DNA from 2 places in the Paraburkholderia sp. PREW-6R genome. Region 1 is predicted to be linked to the other one. Evidence: riboswitches for the same ligand, from Rfam matches in the RefSeq annotation. Region 1 holds a riboswitch; the other holds the start of a gene.
The links. Region 1 has a riboswitch for manganese ahead of AAGS40_RS14890 (sodium:calcium antiporter). Riboswitches for the same ligand answer to the same signal wherever they lie in the genome.
Positions count from the first base shown of each region.

Region 1 (7,581 bases):
TGCATTGCCGTCGAAACGCTGACCAGACCCATCGGCGTCGGAATAGAAATACTTTGTCTCGTTGTTCTTGTTCACAAAGATGTTTGATTTCGCCACGGCCGTTCGCGTGTAGTAATCCGTGCCAAAGGCAGCGCCATTGCTGATGGTGTTCCAGTTGGCAGGCAGACGCTTGCCGAACGTGTTGAAATCAAACAGCGGCGAGATCAGATCGTTTTCGGTTTTCGCTGCTTCGTCGACGATTGCAGCCTTCAGCGAAGGATCGACCCGTGCTGCCGCGATCAGCGCACGAGCCTGCGCATAAAGCGCCTCCTCGCCACGCTGCGGCGGCGCTTCGTCGAGCACCGTGGGCAGCATGTCCCAGAAGCGGTTGGGATCCACCCACCTGATTTCAGCGGCGGCCGCCTCGGCGCCGGCCGCCGGCGCCGCACCAAACGACGGCAACGCGGACCAGTCGGTCACCTTCTCCTTGCCGTCGTATTCCGCCAGCGGATAAACGGCGATTTTTCTGATGACCGACTGAACCGCCGCACGGTCCTCCGGCGTGTCATCCATGAACACGCGCGGAATGAAACTGCCCACCGACGCCGATGCCCGAAACACCTGCCGGATTCCCTTGGGCACCGCCCCATGCCATTCAGGACCCGCCAGCAGATAGAACCCTGGCCGAGTGCCGTACATCTTGCCGAGGTTCGCAAAACTGTCGGTCCTTAAGTCGACGGCCTGATAAACCCAGAAGCGCTTGCCGAAATCCGGCACCTGAACGACGACCGGCGTGCTGTTCAGGTCGAGGATCGCGGAACCATACACGACGTCCTGATTAGGACACGCGACAAAACGCTCCTGCGGCTCGATATAGTCGCGCAGCATGGATAGATGATTCGGCGGCGCAACGGGCACGATGCCGCCGTTCAGACCAGGTTGCGGCACCTGTTTCATTGCGAGCAAGCGGCCGTAGACGTTCACGAGCGGCCACGCCCAGAAATAGGTCTGGCGCGCCACGAGCCGCGCATAGTCCACGGACATCGCATAGCCGGCCACCGGGCCGGGTATGGAAGCCTCGCTCGCCGGCGCGACAGCGGACGCGTACTGCTGTGGTTTCGCAAGAATCGGGGCGGCGACCGCGGCGAGCACGGCGGCCGTAATCCATGTGGCAGTTTGTCGGTGCATGTCGGACTCCGGATCGTCCATTCGGTGGGTCAGCGTTTTTGAGGGACCGGGAAAGTCCAGTTGCCGTCGAGCACGCGCTGGTCAGGACCGTAAATCCGCATCACGAGGTCGTAAGCCCCTTCCGGCGCAGGCAGCCAGTTCGATTCTTCAGCCGCGGCCGGCCGGGTGTTTTGCACATAGATATCGAGCGATCCGTCCGGCCCGTATTTCAGCCCTTTCGTACGATCGCCGATCGAATATCGCTGGATCGGATTGGCAACGAGGTGACGCGCCGGCAAGTCGTACAAAGTCATGGACCAGAAAAACTTCGCGGGCGGCAGGTTGGATTTGTCGAAATGCAACACGTACGCTTGCGAGCCGACCAGTTGCTGGTGATCCGCGTTCACTCGCGTGCCGACGTACACGGCCTCTTCTTTCGTGTTGCCGTAGATGCCCATGGCGGCCGCCACCGCACGCGTGGTGTAGTCGTCTTTAAGCGCCTCGCGACTGCCGAACAGGTTGAACGAGCTAGTTGTGTGCTTTTCGGCGTCGGCTAGCGCGGCCTTACCGTCGGCGACGCCTGCTTCGAGCGCCTCGCGAATTTGGGGAGGCAATGCGGACGGGTTGAACGGCGCGCCCGGCGCAATGCCGATAGTGGCAAAGCGCGCCATTAGTGCCTGCTCCGACGGTGCAGGAGGCTGCGTAAACTGAAGAAGGAAATTCAGGTACGCAATGAAGTCGATCGAGGTTGCCTTGCTTTCATCCCATTTCGGGAAGGTCAGCACAGGGGCAGGAGGAGGCGCTGCCGTATGCTCGAACGCGGACAACGGAGTGAGCTTGTACTGCTTCTGGATTGCCTGCACGTTCTTGACGTCACTCGCGCCGTTTAGCGCGGTACGGCCGAGCGTCAGGATCAGGTCCGTCTCCGAACGGAACACCTTGTCGATGCCCTTTGGCGTATCACCGTGCCAGTTCGGGCCGGCGAACAGATAGTGGCCGGCACCGTTGCCGGTGGTTCGCGAACCGACATAGGCAAAGTTATAGGTGAAGAGGTCGATCCACTGAAAGACGTAATACCGGTTGTCCGGCACGGCGGGAACCGACAGCACCCAAGGCTCGCGGCGCAGATCGAGCCATGCCCATGAGTAAGGGGTGTCGTTGTTCGGCGTGACGATTTCCTTGTTTTCCGGTCCATACGGCTGCGCGTAATTGCGGAACTTCCCAAAACCGCCGATGTAGGACTTCGAGTGCGGATCGATTGCCTGCTGGTAGAGCGTCTTGTAGTTGAAGAGCATCGGGTACGCGTACAGGAATGCTTCTTTGGCGATCGCGCGTGCCTCTTCCGGCGATGCCGTCACCGACGCCGCAGGCGCATTCACCGGCGGACTGGCCGAAGCGGCACTTTGCGCAGATGCCTGCGCGACCGGCAGCATGGCCAATGTCAGTCCCGCGATAACAATGTGAATGTATTGGCGTTTGAATAGCGTCATTGCTCAATCTCTCAGGTTGATTTATTTGCCAAATGTCATGTTCAGTCCGGCGAAAATCGTGAACTTCGGCACGCCGGAGCCCGAATGGGCCACCGAATACTGCGGTTCGATAAACGCGTTGTAGATCGTTGATCCGCCTTTCCAGGCCTTGCCCGCGCCAAGACCGACGGGAATGTAGTAGCTGCCGCGCTGCAGATCGAACGTCCACGTTCCGGTTGACCGGATGTACCAGCCGCCCGGCAAATTGAAGATGCCAAACGGCTGAGCCGTCAGCGTTTGCGTCGTGGGCCGCCCACTTTCTCCGGCAAACGAGTGCTGCCACTGCACGAGGCCGCCGATGAGCCGCTCCTTCGTCGCGCTCACGGCGACAGCAGCAAGACCCGCCTGCCATTTGCCGGTGCCGAGACTTGGGTCGGTAGCCGTCGGCAAAGTGACGAGCGGACCGACGCCGAACTGCACGTCGCCCTGCGACAGCAGGAAAATGTCGAACAGATTAAGGTCGCCGAGTCCGGTGTCGTAGCCCCCGTTCGGACTGGGGCGCGTGCTGACCGGCAGCGTCGCGCGGAAGATCTCGGGCACGCCAATCAGGCTGTTCGGGCCGACCGGAATCGTGGGACGCAGCAATAGATCGTTGGTGTGCGCGCTCGCCCCGAACACGCTAGGCGTGTAGTAGTTCTGGACGTTGAACGACGCCGCCAGATTGAGTGGATTGTTGCTCTTGTTGGCGTCGTCTGCGGATGTTTGCACGGGCTGCGTGGGCGCCGCGCCATCATTCGGCGGGGCCGTGTCACTGTCCGCAGCCGACGCCCACTGCGGCACGCTCAAAGCGAGCACGGTCAGGCTTGCGTGCACGCAAGCCCTGGTGAGATGCCGCTTGCCCATTTCCAACATTTCAGGATAGCTAATCATCATGCTCCATGGACCGTGTTTTATACGCTCGTAGCGCGGGGCAGCGGGCGCCGCGTCCGGGTGCCGGCCCATGCAGCCTGTCGAATCAGCAGGCAGCGAGCGGGCATGCCACGCGGGACGTGGGGTTTCGGGCTTTGGTTCAGTGTGCCGAGCAAGAACCGGCTCTGCGCTTTGAGGCGGAAGGTTAAGGCGCGGGTTGTTGAGGGCGAGCCGCCAGACGTTTCCGACCGGCGACAACTGCTCATCTGCAGTGGCGATAGTGTAGCGCGCCCTACTTTTGAGATGATGATCCGATCGACCGGCGTCAGAGTAAAAACAGTTTGTCTCGGCGCACTCATTGACCAAACTGAAGGATGTGGTCAACGCCGGATCAATACAGTAGTCGGCTCCATGGTGGAGCGCGTTTGCGTCGAACGTAAAGCATGCGCCCGCCCCGTTCGTGGCCTCGCAACCCGATGCTCGCTTCGATGCGAAGGTGGGCGCTGCGCTGCGGCGCGACTGCGGCAGAAGCATACGTCGGTAAGCCATTTTCTCGCCTCGTATGTCTATCCTGGCGCGATCGCCTTCCTTTGCCAGAAGCAAACTGACTCAAAGCATTCGCGTTCGAATTTGAAATGAAAGCCACTTCGGTTCGCACGCGCGTTCATCCAGCCGGTCGCCTGTCTGGACCGGAAGAATGAAGCGTTGAGCCGCTGCGCGAACAGCCGACTGCTCCCTTGCTCGAATAGTCAGCGAAACTGGCGAAGCCAGAAAGTCAGGAGGTGAGACACGGTGCTTGCATGGACGCTCCTTGAACCGGAAACAAGAGAGACGCCGCATCGGACGAAGCATGCGGAAGACTGGGCTTTAAGGGCGATGTAATCGTTTCGGAATACTAGCAAACGAATTCACAGGTCATACAGATAAATTTGTAACACGGTCGACGCGCGAACATGCGACACAACGCTGTCATCAGCCAATCATAAATCTGCGCGCGTCTGGGCAATTTCAGTTCGCTGACCTGTTGCGCGACACCGATAGGTTTCATGACAGCCCGGCCGCCCAATCACAATGCATATCGAGGACAAGTCGTTGGTACGCCGCAATAATTGCAGACCCGGTCAGACTCGAGCCCGCTCAACGGCTCAACGTGATTGCCAGATACGTTGCGTATAGCGCACCACACGCCAGCAATGCCCACACGGGCACGCCGCGCTCGCGGACGTTGACCCGCAGCCACGCTGCGGCGGCTAGCGTGATGACGATGCCGGTCACAACTTCGATACGCGGCGTCCACGGCGTGAGCAGAATGCCGATAGCCGGAAGCAACGTGCCCTGAAACACCATTGCGCCGGTGATGTTGCCGAACGCCAGCGTGTCCTTGCCGCGACGAATCCACAAGATACTGTTCACCTTTTCCGGCAGCTCGGTGGCAATCGGAATGATCAGCAGCGACAGCAGCAGCGGCGAGACTCCGAGCGCCTGCGAGACGCCTCGCACTCCGTGTATGAAACCCTCCGCGCCCCACACTAGCAGCGCAACCGCGAGCAACAACTGGAGCGCGATGGTCGCAAGCGTGGTCGGCATGCCAAGCCGCGACAGCAGCATCCTGCCCGGCGCTTCGGTACCGTGGCCGGCGTCGACGAGTCCGTTCGATGCGCGAAACGTCATCGTCACATAGGTGAGGTAGACGCCGACCAGTGCGACGCTGAACAGCGCGCGCACGACCATTTGCTCGTGCGGCACGTACATTGCCCCCGCGGCAAGCACGAACGCGCACAGAAAATAGTTGAGGTCGCGTGTGAAGCCGGTGCGCTCGGGCGCGACCCAACCCCTGACGCCGCGCGAGCCGAGAATGGCAAGCGTCATCAGAAAGGTGGAAAGCGTGGAGAGCATCAGCGGCGCACCAAGAATCGCGCCGACGCCGATTTCCTGATTCACAGCGCTGTCGGTCGTGCCGCCCGCAATGGCCAGCAGTGGCACGAGCGTCTCGGGTAGCGCAGTGCCGACCGCTGCGAACAGCGAACCCGTGACGCCTTCGGAAATGCTGAGCCGCTCGCCGAGATGCTCGAGCGCGTTGGTGAACAGTTCGGCCGCCACAAGGATGACGACCAGCATCACTGCAAGTTCGAACACGAGACCCGTCATGCGCCGGACCTGACCGAAGGTGCGAGGCAGTAGCGTGACCGAATGGGACGAAGCGGAGGAACGGGCGGGGCACAACGGCGTTTCACAGGAGAACTCCGAGGTCGGACGCAGGTAACGAACCATGACGCACCGCAACCCGTCCGACCGGAACGAAGCAGTGCGCCAATGGTCTCGCCAAACCGACCTGGTCGAACGCGCCATGGCCTGCAAGCCAAGTATGTTGACGCGCTCTCCTTCAAACAGAAGGAAGGCTACTCCCCAATGACCCGGGGATTTTAACGGCAGGGCCCGCTTTCAACAAGCTTTTGGGGACGGAAGCGGGCCACGCTGCTCGAAGCTTAATTGAAGTGATATTGCAGACCGATCGTCACGCTGTTGTTCACGCGCTTCGTGCCATCGTGATGGCTCGAGTCCGCCGTCCATTCCAGCGCCGCGCTGATCTGCCTCGCCAGTTTGTACTCGACACCCAGGCCGCCATGCAGCCGATTATCGGGCCAGCTCGACGTGAACCCGAGTCGGGCATAGGGCATGAACTGAATGAGCGGCATGCCGAGTTTCGCGTCGATGCCGCCGTCCTTGAAAGTGGTCGAGCCGTGGTGAAAATCAGCGAATGCTTCGGCGCCCACGACGAAGCGGCCGATGTCGAAGTTATAGCCCGCGGTGATGCCCGGAAAGACGGTGGTGTGCGACGCTTTGCTGATCGCGCCGCTTGCGTTCGATGTGTTGGTGCCAACCTTGAAGCCGACATAAGGACCTGCAAAGTCACTCGGACCGATTTGAGCCTGTGCGGTTTGCGCTTGCGTCAGTGGCGAGAGGATCGAAAATGAGGCGATTAAAATGAAACGAATGAATTTATTCATGACCTGCGGACGTAACGCCATCCTTTCGGATAACTTTTTCGCTGTGTTGACGGTGAATTAGGAGCGGCGGGGTGAACTGGGCCGCTTGATCGTATGCCTTGTGCTATGCAATCCGCATAGCCCACGCATGCTAATTACCGGGATGGAATGCAGGCTGGAGAAGATGCTGCAAACGAATGTGGAAACTTCTTATGTTTTTTTTGAAGGCTGAGAATCAAGAAGATTGATGTTTCCGAGCGGTGTAGCTTAATGAGTGGGGCGCTGCAAAGATAGGAATGAACCAGGACGCAGAAAAGTGCTCAGGCGTGCCGCTTTTTAATTGAGGCCGCTTAACTGGTCGAATGGAGAGATCGCCGACCGCGCCCACTTTCGCGTGGACAAATAAAAAAGGGCTTAGACGTCTGGTCATAAGCCCTTCTTTTAGAAATCCTTTGGCGCGCCCGGCTGGGATCGAACCAGCAACCCCTGCCTTCGGAGGGCAGTACTCTATCCATTGAGCTACGGGCGCTTCAACACGAAAGCGCGGCATCTGAACGGATGCGACGCCAAAGCGAGACCGAAAGAATACCCGGTTTCGTCCAAACCGTCCACCGGCGGCCCTGAACGGTGCATTTTCGACGTATTTCGCCCGTTTCTCCGACTATTCCAGCGCGCCACTTCGTGATTCGCGATGCGGGTAAACGCCTGCTGAACAGCGCTTTGCCGCGCTCGCCGCCGCCGAAATCTTGCGTCTATAATCGTCCGTGACTGATAAAGAACAAGAAGTTGCCGTCACGCTGTACCGCTCACATACACACGGAGACGAGACAAGCATGAGCGAAGCACCCCACGGAGCCCCGATCAAAACCCCCGGGCAGTTGATCGCCGCAGTCATCGCCGGGTTTGCTGTGCCGATCGTCATCATCGTGCTGTTGGCCGTCTACGTCGACAACTCGACGCGCACCGGCGCCGGCACCGACAGTCTGTCGGACGCCGAAGTCACCGCCCGCATCAAGCCGTTGGCCCAGGTCGACATTCGCGACGCCAACGCACCGCGCGTCTACAAAACC
Region 1 covers NZ_CP155073.1:3,354,212-3,361,792, forward strand. The annotation lists gene AAGS40_RS14875 (DUF1254 domain-containing protein) at 1-1,167, opposite strand, end outside; gene AAGS40_RS14880 (DUF1254 domain-containing protein) at 1,197-2,636, opposite strand; gene AAGS40_RS14885 (hypothetical protein) at 2,658-3,548, opposite strand; gene AAGS40_RS14890 (sodium:calcium antiporter) at 4,662-5,672, opposite strand; yybP-ykoY riboswitch at 5,770-5,944, opposite strand; gene AAGS40_RS14895 (outer membrane beta-barrel protein) at 6,011-6,532, opposite strand; tRNA gene AAGS40_RS14900 (tRNA-Arg) at 6,965-7,040, opposite strand; gene AAGS40_RS14905 (c-type cytochrome) at 7,345-7,581, shown strand, end outside.

Region 2 (7,581 bases), 790 kb from region 1:
TAGGGACTTCTTTATCGGCTTGGCAAGTCCTGCGAATCACTTTTTTGTTTCGAGATGGTAGCGGGTCACGCGGTCGACTTCGTTCTTCGAGCCGATGAACACCGCCACGCGCTCGTGCAACGCCTTCGGCTGAATATCGAGAATGCGCTTTTCGCCATTGGTTGCAGCGCCGCCTGCCTGTTCGACGATGAACGCCATCGGATTCGCTTCGTACATGAGCCGCAGTTTGCCTGGCTTGTCCGGCGTGCGTTTGTCGGCCGGATACATGAAAATGCCGCCGCGATTCAGGATACGGTGCACGTCCGCCACCATCGACGCGATCCAGCGCATGTTGAAGTCGGTCTGGCGCGGACCGTCCTTGCCGGCCTTCAGTTCACCGACGTATTGCTCGACCGGCGGATACCAGTGGCGCTCGTTCGACGCGTTGATCGCATACTCGCGCGTTTCGACCGGAATGCGCATATCGCTTTGCGTGAGCACCCACGAGCCCAGTTCGCGGTCGAGCGTGAAGCAGTTCACGCCATTGCCGGTGGTCAGCACGAGCACCGTTTGCGGACCATAGACCGCGTAGCCCGCCGCGACCTGCTGTGTGCCCGGCTGCAGGAAAGACTGCTCGGTGGGTTGCTGGCCGTCCGGGCAGCGCAGCACCGAAAAGATCGTGCCGATCGACACGTTCACGTCGATGTTCGACGAGCCGTCCAGCGGATCGAATACCAGCAGATATTCGCCCTTCGGGTAGTTGGCCGGAATCGGGAAGAACTGTTCCATTTCCTCCGATGCCATGCCCGCAAGGTTACCGCCCCATTCATTGGCTTCGAGCAGGATTTCGTTCGACAGGATGTCGAGCTTCTTCTGCACTTCGCCCTGGACATTCTCGCTGCCGGCCGTGCCGAGCGCATCGCCGAGCGCGCCTTTGCTGACGTGGTAGCTGATCGCCTTGCACGCGCGCGCGACGACTTCGATCAGAAGGCGCAAATCGGCCGGCAGATTGTTGGTTTCACGCTGCTGCTCGATCAGGTACTTCGTGAGAGTGGTACGACGTTGCAAAGCCATTGCTGTACTCCGGGAAGGCTTGAGGAATATCTCGATTTTAACCGCTCGTTGTGTCCGCTCTGTGCTTTTGTCTACAAACCCGCTATCAATGCCGTGCTGCTTGACGGCCGCGGTGAGTGTCGGGTTTGTGGCGCACATTGCCAGCCGAGGCCGTCTATCGCCGGATTCGAGCCGAATTGCGGGTGGACCATCCAGGCGCACGCCGGAGCATGTCGAGAGCGAAAAAAAGCCGGCATCACGTGCCGGCTTTTCCACGCATCAAACCGCGTCAAACAACGTCACGCGAGCGCTTTCTCTACGATTTCGCGCACGTCGCGCGACTTGACCTGCGAGGCCACCTTTTCCAGCGCCTCGCGCATGCGATCGCGCAACGCGGGCGTGAAGCGCCGCCACAGTTCCAGCGAGCGGGCGAGGCGGGCGGCCACCTGCGGGTTGATCGCATCCAGCGCAATCACCTGATCGGCCCAGAACGCATACCCCGAGCCGTCTTCAGCATGAAACTGCGCCGGATTGGCCGCGCAGAAGCTGAAGATCAGCGAGCGCGCGCGGTTTGGGTTCTTCAGGTTGAATGCCGGATGCGACATCAGCTTGCGCACGATTTCGATCACCGGACGCTGCGCACTGCCACGCTGCGTAGCCTGCAGCGCGAACCACTTGTCGATTACGAGCGGCTCTTTCTCGAAGCGCCGGTAGAAGTCGTCCAGCGCCTGCTGCGCCTCTGCGCTGCCGCCTTTTGCCGCCGACGCGTTCAGCAGCGCCGACAATGCCGCCGCACGGTCGGTCATATTGTTCGCGGCGTCGTATTGCGCCGACGCGAGCTTCACGGCTTCGGCCGGGTCGTCCAGTTCCGCGAGGTACGACAGCGCGAGATTTTTCAACGCGCGGTGGCCCGATGCCTCGGGCGTGGCCTCGTAGGCGCCCGGCGTGCGGTGCTGCTCGTAGACCTTGAGCCAGTCGTTCCTGAGCGCGTTTGCCAGACGCTTGCGCACGAACTGACGCGCCGCATGCACCGCGGCCGGATTCGATTCGGCCATCTGTTCGGCGAGATAGGCTTCCGAAGGCAGCATCAATGCGAGTTCGCGGAACGCCGGCGAAAGCGACTCGTCGGTCAGCACCCGCGCGAACGCGGCGACCACCGAATCGTCGAGTTGCAGCGGCACGCCGGTCGCGGCGCGGCCGGCCAGCGTCAGCAACTCGCGCGTGGCGAGCCGCTGACCGGCTTCCCAACGGTTGAACGGGTCACTGTCGTGCGCAAGCAGGAATGCGAGTTGATCCGCCGAGTAGTCGTACTCCACGATCACCGGCGCCGAGAAATTGCGCAGCAGCGAAGGCAGCGGTTCCTGCTCGACGTTGACGAACGTAAAGGTCTGCTCCTTCTGTGTAAATTCGAGCACGCGCGTGGTCGCGCTGCCGGCTTGCGCTTCGCCTTCGAGTTGCAGCGGCAGATCCTCGCCGTCCCGGCCGATCAGGCCGATTGCGAACGGAATCAGCAGCGGCCCCTTCTGCGTTTCACGCGCTGCCGGCGCGGCCTCGCCATAGCCTTGCGTGAGCGTAACGGTGTAGCGCTTCTGCGCGGCGTCGTAGTGGGTACGCACGGACACGCGCGGCGTGCCGGCCTGGCTATACCAGCGCTCGAATTGCGCGAGATCGCGGCCGTTCGCGTCGGCAAGCGCGTGACGGAAGTCGTCGCACGTCACGGCCTGGCCGTCGTGGCGCTTGAAGTACAGGTCCATGCCCTTGCGGAAGCCGTCGCGCCCGAATAGCGTCTGGTACATCCGCACGACTTCTGAGCCTTTCTCGTAGACCGTCATCGTGTAGAAGTTGTTGATCTCGACGTAGCTCTCGGGGCGCACCGGATGCGCCATCGGGCCCGCGTCTTCGGCGAACTGCATCTGACGCAGCACGCGCACGTCCTCGATCCGCTTGGTCGCGCGGGCGGCTTCGTCCGTTGCGCCACCGGCCATGTCGGCCGAGAACTCCTGATCGCGGAACACGGTCAGGCCTTCTTTCAGGCTGAGCTGAAACCAGTCGCGACAGGTGACGCGGTTGCCGGTCCAGTTATGGAAATACTCGTGTCCGACGACTGCCTCGATATTGGCGAAGTCGGTGTCCGTTGCCGTCTCGGGGTTCGCCAGCACGTACTTCGTGTTGAAGATGTTGAGCCCCTTGTTCTCCATCGCGCCCATGTTGAAGTCGCTCACGGCGACGATCATGAAGCGGTCCAGATCCAGTTCCAGCCCAAAGCGCTCCTCGTCCCAACGGATCGAATGGATCAGCGAGTCCATGGCGTGACGGGTCTTGTCCAGATCGTGCGGCTCGACCCACACCTGCAGCAGCTTGTCTTTGCCCGAGCCGCTCTTTATGCGTTCTTCGAGTGCGACCAGCTTGCCTGCGACCAGGGCGAACAGATAGCTCGGCTTGCGGAACGGGTCTTCCCAGCGTGCGAAGTGGCGGCCGTCCGGCAAGTCGCCTTCCTCGATCAGGTTGCCGTTCGACAGCAGCACCGGATAGTCGGCCTTGCTCGCGCGCAGCGTCACCGTGAAAGTGGCCATGACGTCGGGCCGGTCGAGGAAGTAGGTGATGCGGCGAAAGCCCTCGGCCTCGCACTGCGTGAAGAAATTGCCGCCCGACACATACAGCCCGGACAGCGTGGTATTCGCGGCGGGATTGCAGACGCTCGTGAGCGTGAGTTCGAAACTGTCCGGCACGTTATCGAGCAACAGGCCGTGCTCGTGCGCATGCGCGTTGGGAAACGGCTTGCCGTCGATTTCGGCGCCGACGAATTCGAGTTGCTCGCCCATCAGCGCAAGATGCGAGGCGCGCGACGCGTCCGGATTGCGGCGCACGCGCATCGTATTCTTGACGACCGTGCGTTCGGGGACGAGATCGAACTCCAGCGCGACGGTGTCGATCAGGAAAGCGGGCGGCGCGTAATCGGCGCGGCGTATCACATTGGGCGTTTCGGTATCGGCCATGGCGTTCTGTAGTGATGGAACTCGTGTCGGCGGGCGCGCTTCTGGCACGCGAGCCGGGCTTGTCGAGCCATTGTACAAAGCCTCGGCCGATCGTGCGGGTCGAACCTTTTACCGACCCGTCGGGTCAGCGTATGATCGGGCGCCGACGCGCGCAAAACCGGGGTGGGGCGGCCTTTGACCGCGCGCGATCCCGGCCGTCGACAGAGGCGGCAACCGGAAGCGCTTATCAAAAAGCATAATGGAAGACACAGGGAAGACTAAGAGGCAGACCATGAAACTCGACTGCATGACCCGCCGCGCCGCATGGCTGCTGGCCACGCTGACCGTGCTGCTGTCAGGCTGCACGACCTACGTGACGACGCAGGTGACAGCCTTCTCCGACTGGAGCGGCAACGACGCCACCCGAACCTACGCGTTCACCCGCGCGGCCAGCCAGCAGAACAATCTCGAACTCTCCACTTACGAGCGCATCGTGGCGAACGAGCTCGCCGCGCATGCGTTCCGCGAGGTCGAGTCGTCGCAGGCGCATTATCTGGTCGGGCTTGCTTACGGCATCCGTTCCGACATGGTGACGGTGTCCGAGCCGGTCTACTACAACCCCTGGCCGTCGCCTTACTGGGGCTGGGGCCGGCCGTTCGACCCGTGGGGTCCGTGGGGTCCGTTCCCGGCCGGTTACGTGAACCAGAGCTATCCGGTCTTCACGCACCTGCTAGGGGTGCGGATCACCGAGCGCGCCACCGGCAAGGAGGTCTATAACGTGACCGCGCGCAATTCGGGCGGCGAGTCGTCGCTGGTGCGGGCCATGCCGTATCTCGCGCGTAGCGCGCTGGCCGATTTCCCGCTGGGCAATGGCGTCGTGCATACCGTGAAGATTCCGCTCGACAAGGCGGGCGGCGCGCCGAACGAGGTGGCCGCGGCGGGCGCAGCGGTGCCCGCGCCCGCGTCGGATGCGAAGGTGGTGCAATAGTCGCTAGACGCCCACCCCGAAGAGGGCCATCGACCCGAGAATCACGAACATGACCGCGGCGATTCCGTGCACGATTTTCGTCGGCAGCTTATGGGCGAAGCGGTCGCCAAGCAGAATCGCCGGTACGTTCGCGATCATCATGCCGAGCGTCGTGCCGCCCACCACGCCGAAAAAATCGTGAAAGCGAGCGGCGAGCGCGACAGTCGCAATCTGCGTCTTGTCGCCCATCTCGGCGAGGAAAAATGTCACGACGGTCGCGCCGAACACGCCAAAATGCGTGCGGCTGGTGTTGGCTTCCTCGTCGTCGAGCTTGTCAGGCACGAGAATCCACAAGCCCATGCCGATGAACGACGCCGCCAGCGCCCAGCGCATGATGGTCGGCGTGAGCAGCGATCCGAGCCACGCACCGAGCGCGCCGGCGCAGGCGTGGTTCACGAGCGTGGCAGCGAGCACGCCGAGAATGATCGGAAGCGGTTTGCGATAGCGGGCGGCCAGAACGAGCGAGAGCAGTTGCGTTTTGTCGCCGATTTCAGCGAGCGCGACCGCTCCGGTCGAAATGAGAAAAGCGTGATCCACGTTGTGTTGATTCCCCGAGCCGGAATATGACGAGCGACGACCCACGACACGCCGGGCCCTGTTGCGGCGCGTGTGGATCATCGGTCTCGCCAGGCCAGAGGCTGCGGCTGCCATGGCCGTCACGGCCAGGTCTGTTGACAGGCGCCCTCGCGAATCGCAGGTTCGACGCACGCCAGGAAGGCGGTGCGGACGTGCGCACGAGGCGGCTACTCCCCAATGAGGGACGGAGTATAGCAGGGGCCGCTTTGCGCACAATCCCTATGTTCCGGGTTAAGACAGGTAAATGGAAAGCAAACCGAAAGTAATCAACCGATGGAACAGGCCGTCAATAACACAGGGAATCGCGCGTGCCTCCTGGGAAAGACGGCAATGACGGGTAATCACAACACCCGAATTCTCTCGAACTCCGTTGCGGCACCGCGCTGACGGCTGTTGTGCTCTTCGAAATATCGATTACAGATAGATACTTCTTTCAGGGCTGATTTAATTCAGAATATTAAGTATGATTCCGCCGACCATAACGAGGTCGGGGCGATCCACCAGCACAACTGGCACGTTCGCCTAAATAAATGCGGCGAGCCGCCGTTAAATCGCTGAACCCTCTATTACAAGACCGGGTTGCCGTCCGGTTGGAGATTGCCGGACCGCGCGGTGCGTACACGCTTTGACGGCGGTGTCCTCCGTCGCACGCTTCAGTCTCTCCTCGCTTCTACGCGCGAACACCGATATGCCCGATCTGCACTGGACCATTCCGGTCGCTCGCTGGTCTAGCTGGCCTGCTGCCGCATTCGCCGCACCCGACATTGGCTTCATCGAGCCGATCGTGCGACGTCGTCTGAGCACGCTGTCCAAGGTTGCGTTAAAGGTTGCGCACGATTGCGTCGCACAGAACGAGGCGCGCGTCGTGTTTGCGTCGCGCCACGGCGAACTGCGGCGCACCACCGACATTTTGCGCAGCATCAGCGCGGCCGAGCCGGTGTCGCCCACGGCGTTCAGTCTGTCCGTGCTGAATGCGATGACCGGCGTGTTCGGCATGGCGCGGGGCGACCGTTCGGCGGCGAGCGCAATCTCGGCGGGCGCGCAAACGCTCGGTTACGGTCTGCTGGAGGCGCATGCGCAGCACGCGTGCCAGCCGGCCGCGCCCGTGCTGCTGGTCTACGCGGACGAACCGGCCGACCCGGCCTACGGCACAATCGAAGACGAAGTGCAGGGCGGCGCGGTCGCTATTCTGATCGACAGCGTTCATGCCACGGGCGAGCTGGTATGCGCCGTATCGGACGCGCCGGAGCCGCTGCCGCTTACGCGCGACATTGGCGCAACAGCTGCAGCAGCATGCTTCCCGACCCAGAGCCAGGCGCTGCAACATTGCCTCGACACGGGCAAGCCGGCGCAATGGCGCGGCACGCAGGCCGCATGGCAATGGAGCTGGCATGACCGCGCGGCTTGACTATCTGTGGCGCTTCGGCGCAACCGGCATGGCCTTCGTGGTGTTCGGCGTGTGCGGTGTGCTGTTCTCGGGGCTGGTATTTCCGCTCGCGTGGCTGTGGCCGCACCGCGCAACGCGGCAACGTGCGGTAACGAGCGTCATTCACTGGTTTTTTCGCGCTCTCGTCGCGGTGCTCCAACGCATCGGCGTGATGGAAGTGGAAGCGTCGGGCGTCGAGCGGTTGCGCACGGGCGGCCCGGCGATCGTGGTGGCCAATCACCCCACGTATCTCGACGTGATGGTGCTGCTGTCGCTGACGCCGCACGCATGTTGCGTCGTGAAAAATGCGCATTGGAGCAATCCATGTTTCTGGGGCATCGTGCGCGCGGCGCATTACGTGAGCAATGCCGACCCCTCAGAGCTGGTCAAAGCCGGCGCGAATCAGCTTGCCGCCGGCTACACGATGATCATTTTTCCCGAAGGCACGCGTAGCCCCGCGCCGAACCGGCTGCACGCCTTTTCGCGCGGCTTTGCTCACATGGCACTGAAGGTCGGCGCGCCGATCGTTCCGGTGCTGATGGACT
Region 2 covers NZ_CP155073.1:2,563,766-2,571,346, reverse strand. The annotation lists gene AAGS40_RS11165 (class 1 fructose-bisphosphatase) at 37-1,053, opposite strand; gene pepN (aminopeptidase N) at 1,332-4,028, opposite strand; gene AAGS40_RS11155 (DUF4136 domain-containing protein) at 4,300-4,995, shown strand; gene AAGS40_RS11150 (TMEM165/GDT1 family protein) at 4,999-5,571, opposite strand; yybP-ykoY riboswitch at 5,589-5,798, opposite strand; gene AAGS40_RS11145 (beta-ketoacyl synthase chain length factor) at 6,299-7,018, shown strand; gene AAGS40_RS11140 (lysophospholipid acyltransferase family protein) at 7,002-7,581, shown strand, end outside.
Region 2: linked by a shared signal. The riboswitch ahead of AAGS40_RS11150 (TMEM165/GDT1 family protein) and the one ahead of AAGS40_RS14890 (sodium:calcium antiporter) in region 1 are both predicted to bind manganese.